Regions from separate parts of the Paraburkholderia sp. J11-2 genome, predicted to be linked through region 1. Evidence: predicted binding sites of a transcription regulator. Region 1 holds the regulator's gene; the other holds the start of a gene.
What was found. The regulator LexA, encoded in region 1, represses DNA repair genes until DNA is damaged. The targets are predictions, from matches to a motif close to ACTGTATNNNNATACAGT.

Region 2: the regulator LexA is predicted to act here: its motif matches at 4,238-4,255, upstream of imuA (translesion DNA synthesis-associated protein ImuA).

Annotation. Positions count from the first base shown of each region.
Region 1 covers NZ_CAJMYY010000018.1:162,162-167,764, forward strand. The annotation lists gene U5A57_RS24920 (universal stress protein) at 1-297, shown strand, start outside; gene U5A57_RS24925 (DUF2939 domain-containing protein) at 379-1,038, opposite strand; gene U5A57_RS24930 (hypothetical protein) at 1,150-1,527, opposite strand; gene lexA (transcriptional repressor LexA) at 1,582-2,232, opposite strand; gene U5A57_RS24940 (sulfate ABC transporter substrate-binding protein) at 2,535-3,584, shown strand; gene cysT (sulfate ABC transporter permease subunit CysT) at 3,727-4,626, shown strand; gene cysW (sulfate ABC transporter permease subunit CysW) at 4,623-5,603, shown strand.
Region 2 covers NZ_CAJMYY010000010.1:112,118-117,720, forward strand. The annotation lists gene U5A57_RS16055 (error-prone DNA polymerase) at 1-1,766, opposite strand, end outside; gene U5A57_RS16060 (DNA polymerase Y family protein) at 1,801-3,399, opposite strand; gene imuA (translesion DNA synthesis-associated protein ImuA) at 3,308-4,153, opposite strand; gene U5A57_RS16070 (NAD(P)/FAD-dependent oxidoreductase) at 4,454-5,603, opposite strand, start outside.

The sequences.
Region 1 (5,603 bases):
TGCGGCCGCTTCGAGGAAACGGCGCGCGAAATCCTTCAGGAAGGCGTGGACTGGCTAACCGAGCGTGGCGTGCGCGCCCAGGGGCACTTCGCGTTCGGGCATCCGATCGACGAAATCGCAAATCTGGCCAACGAACTGAATGCCGACCTCGTGGTGGTGGGTCACCGCTGCCGCACGGGGCTTTCGCGCTGGTGGATGGGCGCGGGCAATACGCCGCTGCTCGACCGCGTGTCGTGCAGCATTCTCGTGGCGTGTTCGTCGGCGGCTGAGGAAAAACAGCAGCAAGCCGCCGCTTAGTTGATCGAGCGGGATCAAGCAGGACCAAGCGGGCCGGTTCGCACGGAACCGGCCTGTTTCCGCGTTCGCTCCCAATCTGCCTCAGTTCGAGACGTTTCCTTCGTCTAGCTCGACCGCTGCGAGCTTCCACGAGAAGAGCCCGTGACGCTGCAGGATGGCGGCATAGTGCTCGCCCGTATTGCCGCGCTCCCACGTGAGCGCGAATTCATTGAGGCCGCGATAGCCGGCCGTGGTGACCGGCCGAGCCTCGGGCGTGGGATTGCCCGACGCCGCTGGGGCCGGTGACGGCGCCGATTGCGCCGATTGCTCGCTGGACTCCGTCGGCGGCGGCGCGTGCGGCCGGTCGCCAGGCTTGCCTGTCGGCGGCATGCCGCTCAGCAGGGCGGCCACGCCTTCTGGCGTTGCGTAGGCATCCACGAGCGGACTGATCAGTGCCGCACCAATTACGGCGCCGAGGATCAGCAGCGGATTGCTGCTGTGTTGCCCTTCGATGCGCCGATGCAGCATCTCGCCAACCTGCTGTTTGAGGCTCAGGCGCAGCGCAGGGTAATCGACGTACTCGTTGAGCGTGGCGGCGTCGCGAGCGTCGGCGGCGGCTTTCATGTGTTTCACCGCGATATAGGGCGACGCATACGCGTAGCCAAGCGCGCCAACAATCATGGCGAGCGCAACGGTGATCGCTACGGGCTTCTTCCAGCCTTGGGTTTTACGAGGGGTTGAGGGAGATTCCGTCATCGGCATAGGACAAATCGTTCAAACAGGGTGTTGACCGCAAACTTGATTAAACGATCCCGACCGTAACCTCTTCTCACATTTGAGCCGCGTATTGGCGAATTCGCGCTCGATTCGACCTTACTTCGCCAGCGCTGCAGGCAGGTCGCTGTGCTGCTCCGCGATGCAGCGGTCGATCGCACGGCAGACCGCGTCAACCGTGCCGACGAGAATGAGCCGCGACTGACCTTGATAGACCCGCACCGGCGCGCGGCGCATGGGCTGCTCGGTGTTGAGCGTGCTGTTGAGCGACACGCGCGCAAACGCCGGCTGGGCCGAGGGCAGCGCCGGCAGGTCGGCCGTGCTGGCGGCCACCATCTCTGGCGAGTCTTCGAAGAGCGAGCCGCTCAGTGCGGCGGCCGAGTCGCGCACCTCGCGCACCGCGCAAGAGGCGATTCCACGGAGGTGGCGAAGACGGCCGAATTGACGGAAGGGCAGCAAGCGGGCAAGGCGTTCCATGACTCTCTCCAGGTAGTGCGTAAACTCAGCGCACAACGCGCGCAGACGGATTGCTTAGAATTCGGTGGGGCGGATCAGGCCAACCGCGATGCCTTCCAGCGCGAATTCCGCGCTGCCAGCCTCGACAAAAATATTGTCGTAATCGGGGTTCTCGGCGATCAGTTCGAGCCCGTTCGAACGGCGCTTCAGCCGCTTCACGGTGACGTCGTCGCCAAGGCGCGCCACGATGATTTGCCCGTCTTTCGCTTCGGCCTTCTTCTGCACGGCGAGCAGGTCGCCGTCGAGAATGCCGGCGTCGCGCATGGAAAGGCCGCGCACTTTCAGCAGATAGTCAGGGCGGCTCGAGAACAGTGCCGGGTCGCACATGTAGTTCTGCGAGATGTGCTCCTGCGCGAGGATCGGGCTACCCGCTGCGACGCGGCCAACGAGCGGCAGTGAGAGCTGCATGATGCTCGGGTGCGGGAGCGTGAACTGGTGCGGCAGGTCGTCGGGCCCCGGCATGAGGCGGATGCCGCGCGAGGCGCCCGCAGCCAGTTCGATCACGCCCTTGCGCGCCAGCGCGCGCAGATGCTCCTCCGCGGAGTTGGCCGAGCTGAAGCCGAGTTCCGCCGCGATCTCGGCGCGCGTGGGCGGGAAGCCCGTGCGTTCGATCGCCCGGCGAACCAGATCGAAAACCTGCTGCTGTCGTGCGGTGAGTTTGGTCATGGCGCCACTGTATGTTTGAACAGGTAACTGTATTTTTATACAGTACTCGCCACTTTTCAAGTGTTACTTGAAGTTCGTCAACTGAGCATTGCTATCAGGCCGTTTTCCCGCGTTTGTGCGGACGAAATCGCGCTCTAGCAGCGACTTCCTCTGTCCTTACCACTTTTGCGTATTAAAAAATGAGAAAACATCATTTTTAATAATGTAAGCGGATCGCTAGACTGGCCTCCATCGTTAGCTGCAATTCGCAGATGCGCACGGATGAGCGCGAACGAGCACACACGAAAACGGAGAACAGATAGATGGGCACGACACATACGGGGCGCGCAGGCTGGCTGAAATCACTGGCGGCAAAACTGGTTATCGGCGTTGCGCCGCTCGTCGCAGTTACGGCGATGGCGCCCGTGGCCGCTCACGCGGACACGTCGCTGCTCAACGTCTCCTACGATCCGACGCGCGAGCTGTATCAGGACATTAACGAGGCCTTCATCAAGCAGTGGAAGGCGAAGACGGGCGAAACGCTCACCATCAAGCAGTCGCACGGCGGCTCGGGTGCGCAGGCGCGCTCGGTGCTCGACGGCCTGCAGGCCGACGTTGTGACGCTGGCGCTCGCATGGGACATCGACGCGCTCGCCAACAAGGGCATCGTTGCGAAGGACTGGCAAAAGCGCTTGCCCGACAACGCCTCGCCGTACACGTCGACGATCGTGTTTCTCGTGCGCAAGGGCAACCCCAAGCACATCAAGGACTGGGACGATCTGACGAAGCCGGGCGTGTCGATCGTCACGCCGAATCCGAAGACCTCGGGCGGCGCGCGCTGGAACTATCTCGCGGCGTGGGCCTATGCGCTGCACCAGCCGGGCGGCAACGAGCAGAAGGCCAAGGACTTCGTCTCGAAGCTCTACAAGAATGCAGGCGTGCTCGACTCGGGCGCGCGAGGTGCGACGACGAGCTTCGTGCAGCGCGGTATCGGCGATGTGCTGATCGCATGGGAGAACGAAGCATTCCTTTCGCTCAAGGAATTCGGCCCGGACAAGTTCGAGATCGTGGTCCCTTCGGTGAGCATTCTGGCTGAGCCGCCGGTTGCGGTGGTGGACAAGGTCGTCGAAAAGAAGGGCACGCGCAAGGAGGCCGAGGCCTACCTGCAGTTCCTCTATAGCGAAGAGGGCCAGGAGATCGCCGCGAAGAACTTCTACCGTCCGCGTTCGGACAAGGTCCCGGCGGCGCTCACGGCGAAGTTTCCGAAGCTGAAGCTTTACACGGTCGACGACACGTTCGGCGGCTGGACCAACGCGCAGAAGACGCATTTCGCAGATGGCGGCGTGTTCGATTCGATCTACCAGCCGCAGTAAGTCACGCAACACCGCTGTACCGCAGTACCGGTTGGCAGTCGATCGCGACGCGACCGCATAACAAAGAAGCGCGCCCACGGGCGCGCTTTTCGGCGCCGCCGGCGAACCCGGCAAGCGCGCAACCCATGTCTGGACGATGAGCATGACAACGTTTCGATTGCGCAAGCCCAGTGCGCTGCCGGGCTTCGGCGTGACGCTCGGCATCACGGTGGCTTACCTGAGCCTCGTGGTGCTCATTCCGCTTGCCGCCACCTTCCTCAAGACGGCGACGCTCGACTGGAGCCAGTTCGTGCGCGCCGTGTGGTCGCCGCGCGTGATCGCGTCGTACCGGCTCACGTTCACGGCTGCGCTCGGCGGGGCGCTCATCAACGCGGTGTTCGGGTTCCTGCTCGCGTGGGTGCTCGTGCGCTATCCGTTCCCGTTCAAACGCGTGATCGATGCGCTCGTCGATCTGCCGTTCGCGCTGCCGACGTCCGTCGCGGGCATCTCGCTCGCCGCCGTGTACGCTGGCAATGGCTGGATCGGCCAGTTCCTGGAACCGCTCGGTCTGAAGATCGCGTTCACGCCGCTTGGCGTGCTCGTCGCGCTGACCTTCATCGGCTTGCCGTTCGTCGTGCGCACGGTGCAGCCGGTGCTCGAGGACTTCGAGCGCGAGCAGGAGGAGGCCGCAGCGTGCCTTGGCGCCTCGCGCTGGCTCACGTTCCGCCGCGTCGTGCTGCCCGCGGTGCTGCCGGCGCTGCTCACCGGCTTCGCGCTCGCGTTCGCGCGCGCGCTGGGCGAGTATGGCTCGGTCATCTTCATCGCCGGCAACGTGCCGATGAAGTCGGAGATCACGTCGCTTCTCATCATCACGAAGCTCGAACAATACGACTACGCCGGCGCGACCGCGCTTGCCGTGATGATGCTCTGCGTTTCGTTCGTCATGCTGCTTCTCATCAACTCGCTGCAGTGGTATTTGCAACGCCGTACGAGCCGGGGCGTTTCGGCCGGCAGCGCGCCGAATGCCGTGGTGGGCGCAACCGTCGCGGGAGGTGCGCAATGAGCACGCTGCCGCAACAACGCAGCACGCGCCGGCCGGATCCGGTCACCGAAGCGCCGTGGGTGCGCTGGCTCCTGACCGGCATCGCGCTCGCGTTTCTCGCGCTGTTTCTCGTGGTGCCGCTCGTTGCCGTGTTCTGGCAGGCGCTTTCGAAGGGCATTGGCTTCTACTTCACGTCGCTCGTCGACCCCGACGCACTCTCCGCGATCAAGCTCACGCTGATCACCGCGGCGATCGCGGTGCCGCTGAATCTGGCCTTCGGTCTCGCGGCTTCGTGGGCGATCGCGAAGTTCGAGTTTCGCGGCAAGGCGCTGCTCACCACGCTGATCGACCTGCCGTTTTCGGTCTCGCCCGTGATCTCGGGTCTCATCTATGTGCTGCTGTTCGGCGCGCAGGGGTGGCTTGGGCCGTGGCTCGAAGACCATAACGTGCAGATCATCTTCGCGGTGCCGGGCATCGTGCTGGCCACGATCTTCGTGACATTCCCGTTCGTTGCGCGCGAGCTGATTCCGCTGATGCAGGCGCAAGGCAACGATGAAGAAGAGGCCGCGCACGTGCTGGGCGCCTCGGGCTGGCAGATGTTTCGCCGCGTGACGCTGCCCAATATCCGCTGGGGCTTGCTGTACGGCGTGATTCTTTGCAATGCGCGCGCGATGGGCGAGTTCGGTGCGGTTTCGGTGGTGTCGGGCCATATTCGCGGCCAGACCGATACGATGCCGCTGCACGTCGAGATCCTTTACAACGAGTACAACTTCGCGGCGGCGTTTGCCGTGGCATCGCTGCTCGCGTTGCTCGCACTCGTCACGCTGGGCCTGAAGCTGCTCGCGGAGCGCCGTCTTTCGGCGCAACTGCGCAGCGCCGATGACATTCCCGCCTACGCAGGCCCGCAGCCGGTGGCCGCACAACCCGTTTCACAACACGCGACAGATCACGCAACGGCGCGCGCCGTGCGCCAACCGATTCAAGTAGGGGAGCAGTAA
Region 2 (5,603 bases), on a different contig from region 1:
AGCGCGTCGATATCGTCCTTGTCCCACTCGATCACGTAGCGGTCCTTCATCGCGGCGTTTTCGATTGGCACGAGCCGCGAGAGCTTGTCGCGCGCGATCACGAAACCGCCCACGTGCTGCGAGAGATGGCGCGGAAATCCACGCAGCTCGCGCGTGAGACGAATGAGCTGCTGCGTGACGTGCGAGTCCGGTGAAAAGCCCGCCTCCTCCAGATGGCGCGCGATCGAATCGGGGCCGTCCCACCACTGATGCGCGCCCGAGAGCTTTTCGACGAGCGCATTGTCGAGGCCGAGCGCCTTGCCCACGTCGCGCAGCGCGCTGCGCGAGCGATAGGTGATGAGCGTCGCGGCCAGCGCGGCGCGGCGCGTGCCGTACTTGCGGTAGATGTACTGAATGACTTCTTCGCGGCGCTGATGCTCGAAGTCGACGTCGATGTCGGGCGGCTCGTTGCGCGCACGAGAGAGAAAGCGCGCCACGAGCATGTTCATGCGCACGGGGTCGATCTCCGTGATCTTCAGGCAATAGCAGACCACCGAGTTGGCCGCCGAACCGCGCCCCTGGCACAGGATCTTCTGCTCGCGCGCGAAGCGGACGATGTCGTGCACCGTGAGGAAGTACTTCTCGTACTTCAGCTCGTCGATGAGTTCGAGTTCCTGTTCGATCTGATTGCGGCGCTTGTCGTTCAGGCCGTCGGGCCAGCGCTCCAGGGCGCCCTTCATCACGAGCTTGCGCAACCACGTTTGCGGGGTTTCGCCGGGCGGCACCAGTTCCTCGGGATATTCGTAGGCCAGCTCGCCAAGCGAAAACGTGCAGCGCCGCGCGACGTCGAGCGTCGCGTCGAGTGCCTCGCGCGGATAAATCGCACCAAGGCGCACGCGCGAGCGCAGATGCCGCTCCGCATTCGCCTCCAGCGCGCGCCCGCAGGAAGCCAGCGGCTTGCCGATGCGAATCGCGCTCAACGTGTCCTGCAACGGCTTGCGCGAACGCGCGTGCATCAGCACGCCGCCCGCCGCGACGAGCGGCAGGCCGCTCTCCTGCGAGACGTGGCGCAGCACTTCGATCTGCGTGTCGTCGCCGCCGGTTTGCCAGAGTTCGAGCGCGAGCCACGCGCGTTCGGCCGCGAAGCCCGCGAGCCAGTGCGCGGCGCGCAGCGTTTGCGCGAGCGTGGCCGTGCGCTGCGGCACGAGCAGCAGCACGCAGTCGCGCAAGTGCTTCAGATGCTCGAAGTCCGGATCGGGCTCGGTGAAATCGGCGGGATGCACGCGATAGCTGCCCTTCGCCGCACGCGAGCGCGCGAGCGTGATCAGCTCGCACAGATTGCCGTAGCCTTCGCGATTCGTTGCGAGCGCAACGATCGTGCAGAACGGCGCGCCATGTTCATCGACGAGATTCAGCTCGCTGCCGATCAGCAAATGCAGCGACGGTTCGAACGGGCCCAAGGCCGCGGCGGCGGAGTTGCCGCCGCGTTCGCGGGCCTCGCGCACGGCTTCGTCATGCGCTTTCTTGCGCGCCTCGTCGTATTCGTTGAGCGCACTCCAGGCGCGCACGACGCCCGCGAACGAGCATTCGTCAGTGATCGCGAGCGCACGGTAGCCGTGGCGGATCGCCTGCTCGACCAGCTCACCCGGGCGCGACGCGCCGTGCAGGAAAGTGAAGTTGGTGAGGCAGTGCAGCTCCGCGTAGTCAGGCAACTGCGCGGACAACTGTGCAGGCGATTGCGCTGGCAACTGTGAAGGCGACGGCGCGCCCGTCCCGCTGGTCGACATGATTCCTGAAACCCGAATGAGCGACGAACAAGCGCTAGCCGAACAGGCCTTGCAGATACCACTGGCCGCCAATGCGCTCGCGATACAGCCAGAACATGCGGCCCTGGTCGTCGGCGGCGACGTAGTAGTCGCGCCCGACGCCCTCGCCGTCCCACCAGCCGGACTCGATGCGCTCGGTGCGTGTGAGCGTCTTCAGCGGCCGTCGATAAACCGGGCGGTCACCGCGCGTCGCGAGCTTGAGCGGCTTTTCGAGCAGCCACGCCGGACGCGGCTGGGCCGGCAGCGGCACCTCGGGCAGGTCGAAGGCGCTTTGCACGGGCGCGCTCGCGTCCGCTTCCTGCTGCGGCTTGCCTGCCTTGCGCGGCTTGCGCGCACGCTTGGCGCCGCTCTCGCGGTAAGGCCGCGCCGACATCGCCAGCTCGGGCCGATGATCGTCCTCGACGAAAAGCTGCAGCACGTTCTGCTCGCCAAGCCGCGCGCCGATGCGCTCGAAGAGCTGCCCGAGCGATGCTTCGGCGGCCTCGGCCATCGGAAAGAGCGTGTCGGTGGGTGCCGCGTATTCGCTCACCTGCGAGGCGACGAGCGCAAGTCCAATGACGGGCGCGGCAAGCTCGGTCTGATTCAGGCGCTCGCGCAGCAGCCACAGCAGATGCTCGGCGTCGCGCGAAGGCGACGCCCACGCGATCGCGAGCGTCGAGGTGCGCGGCGCATGCCGCGAAGCCAGTTCGTGCTCCAGACGCAATTCGAAGCCGCTCAACGCCGCGTGCTGCGCGGCAAGCCAGCCGGCCAGCTGCATCACGAGCCGGCGCGCGGCAAAGAGCAGCGCCTCGGCGCTCTCCACGCGCGCCTGCAATTCGAGCGCCGCGTGAAACGACGGCGGCGCGGCGAACCAGACACGCGGATCAGGCGCTTCGCCGCGCGCCTGCGCGAGCCAGCCGAGCACGCCGTCGCCGAAACGCCGCACGATGCCCTCGCGCGGCAGCCGCCGCAGATCGCCGAGCGTCGCGCAGCCGATCTGCGTGAGCGCGTGGTCGTGCTGCGCGGCGAACGGCGCAAGCGTGACCGGCAGCGAATCGAGCACGCGCGCGAGCGTCGTTTCCTTGAGCACGTGCCAGCGGCGCGACGAACGCGTGACGCGCGCCTGGGCGAGCGTCCACGCGCCCCACGCCGTGGGCGCGCAGGCGATGCGCGCGGTGTGTCCGCAGCTGGCCACCGTCGCCGCAACCTTCCCGAGCAGCGCGCGCACGCCGCCGAAAAGACGCAAACCCGAGCCGACTTCGAGCAACAGTGTGTGCGACTGCGCGAACGACACCTTGGGCGTATAGGCGAGCAACGCGAGCGCGAGCGCCTCGAACGCACGGGTCTCGCGCGCCGGATCGGCTTCGAGCAGCACGAGCCCCGGCGCAAGCGCCAGCGCATGCGAGCGCGTGTTGCCGGGCTCGACGCCCAGGCGCAGCGCGTCGAGATCGGCGATCAGGATGCGCGTGTGGTCGGCGAGCGCGTAGCAGCGCGGCGCGCTGACGGCATCGGCATCGGCGCTTTCAGGCAGGCGCGCTGTTGACGGCGCCGGCGGCATCAGAGGTCTGACGGCCTCCAGCGGCAACAACGGCAAGGTGACGGCGATCCACAGCATGATTGACCCCGGGCCACGGCATGACGACGGAGGCTGCGTCCGGCTGGGGCAGCACCGCGTCCTGCAGCGGCAATGTAATGACGAGTGGCTGGGCGGGCGGCGGCCCGCGGCGCTTGAAGATATCGACGCAGAGCGCGGCAAGCTGCATCCATTGCCGCCGGTTCAGGTTCGCGTCGTCGGGCGGCGGCACCGGCGAGCAGGTCATGCGCAGCGGCGCCGGCGACGACTGGTTGCGCGCGGCGAGCGGCCGCACGAGAAACGCGAGCGCCTGCGAATCCTGGGCGGCGACCTGCAGACGGCGCACGGCGTCGGGGCGCGCTTTCGTCTGCCAGAGCAGCACGGCGCCCATGCCTTCCTGCTTGAGCGCCTGCTCGGCCACCCAGGCGGCCTCGTCTTCGGCCGCACGCACCCAGATCACGCGCTCGAGCGCGAGCCCCCACGCCTTGAGCGCGCAGGCGTACGGGCGCCATGGCGGCGCGACGAGCAGCACGTGCCGGCCCGCCTGCGCGGTGAGCGCGCGCAGCGCTGGAGCGACGAGCCGCATCTCACCCACGCCGCCCTGCTCGACGAGCAGTTCGGTCAAGCTGCCTGCGGGCCAGCCGGCGCCGGGAAGCTGGGCGTCGAGCGTGGCGTGGCCGCTCGGCACCGAGCGCTCGCTGGCGTGCGCAAGCTGATCGCCCTGCCACACGCGGCTTTGCAGCCGGGGGGGCAAGTGCGCGGCGAGTTGCGCAGTGGTCTGGACGGCTGCTGCCATGGTTCGTAGCCTGGTTGATGGGAACGCTCCGCCCTGCCCGGCAGGAAATGGGGCATCGGCAAGCAGGAGGCCGGTTCGCCTCCACCTGTATATTTATACAGTATTTTATGGGATTGGAGGAAGGCGGGAAATGGGGGATTGATTACTCCCGGACGCTGGGGCTTACGTCCGGGGCAAACGCCGCTTAAGGCAGGCGAGTAGCGCGCACGCTGAAGGGCGCGCTGAGGGGGAACACTGAGGGACGAACTGGAAGACGAACTGCGGGACGCGCCGGCGCATCCCGCCCGTCGTTTTTCGCTATCAGGACCCGTGCGCCGACGTCAGACTGAGCGCCACGGCTTGCGCCACCTCGATGCCGTCGATGGCCGCCGAGTAGATGCCGCCGGCATACCCGGCGCCTTCGCCGGCCGGATACAGACCCTCGACGTTCACGCTCTGGTAATCGTCCTTGCGACGAATCCGCAGCGGCGACGACGTGCGCGTCTCGACGCCCGTGAGCACCGCATCGTGCATCGCGAAGCCTGCGAGCTTCTTGTCGATCTGCGGAAGGGCTTCACGGATGGCTTCGATCACGTAGTCGGGCAGCGCGGTGCTGAGATCGGTCGGATGCACGCCCGGCTTGTAGGACGGCACCACGGAGCCCAGCGACGTCGACGGCCGCCCGGCGATAAAGTCGCCCACGAGTTGCCCCGGCGCCTGGTAATTGCCGCCGCCGAGCTCGAACGCCCGCTCTTCCCACTTGCGCTGGAACGCGATGCCCGCAAGCGGGCCGCCAGGATAATCCTCCGGCGTGATGCCGACGACGATGCCCGCATTCGCGTTGCGCTCGGCCCGCGAATACTGGCTCATGCCGTTGGTGACCACGCGGCCGGGTTCGGAAGTCGCCGCGACCACCGTGCCGCCGGGGCACATGCAGAAGCTATAGACCGAGCGGCCATTGTTCGCGTGATGCACCACCTTGTAGTCGGCCGCGCCAAGCTCCTTGTGGCCCGCAAACTTGCCGAAGCGGCTGCGATCGATCACCCCCTGCGGATGCTCGATGCGAAAACCCAGCGAAAACGGCTTCGCTTCCATGAACACGCCGCGATCGTGCAGCATCTGGAACGTGTCGCGCGCGCTGTGGCCGACGGCCAGCACGACGTGGTCGCACGGCAGCGTCTCGCCGTTCGAGAGCTTGAGCGCGCGCACCTTGCCCTGCTCGATCTCGATGTCTTCGACGCGCGTTTCGAAGCGCACTTCGCCGCCCAGTTCGTGGATGGTGGCGCGCATCTTCTCCACCATGCTCACGAGCCGGAACGTGCCGATGTGCGGCCGGCTCAGATACAGGATGTCTTCCGGCGCACCGGCCTTGACGAACTCCTCGAGCACCTTGCGGCCGTAGTGGTTCGGGTCCTTGATCTGGCTGTAGAGCTTGCCGTCGGAAAACGTCCCCGCCCCGCCTTCGCCGAAC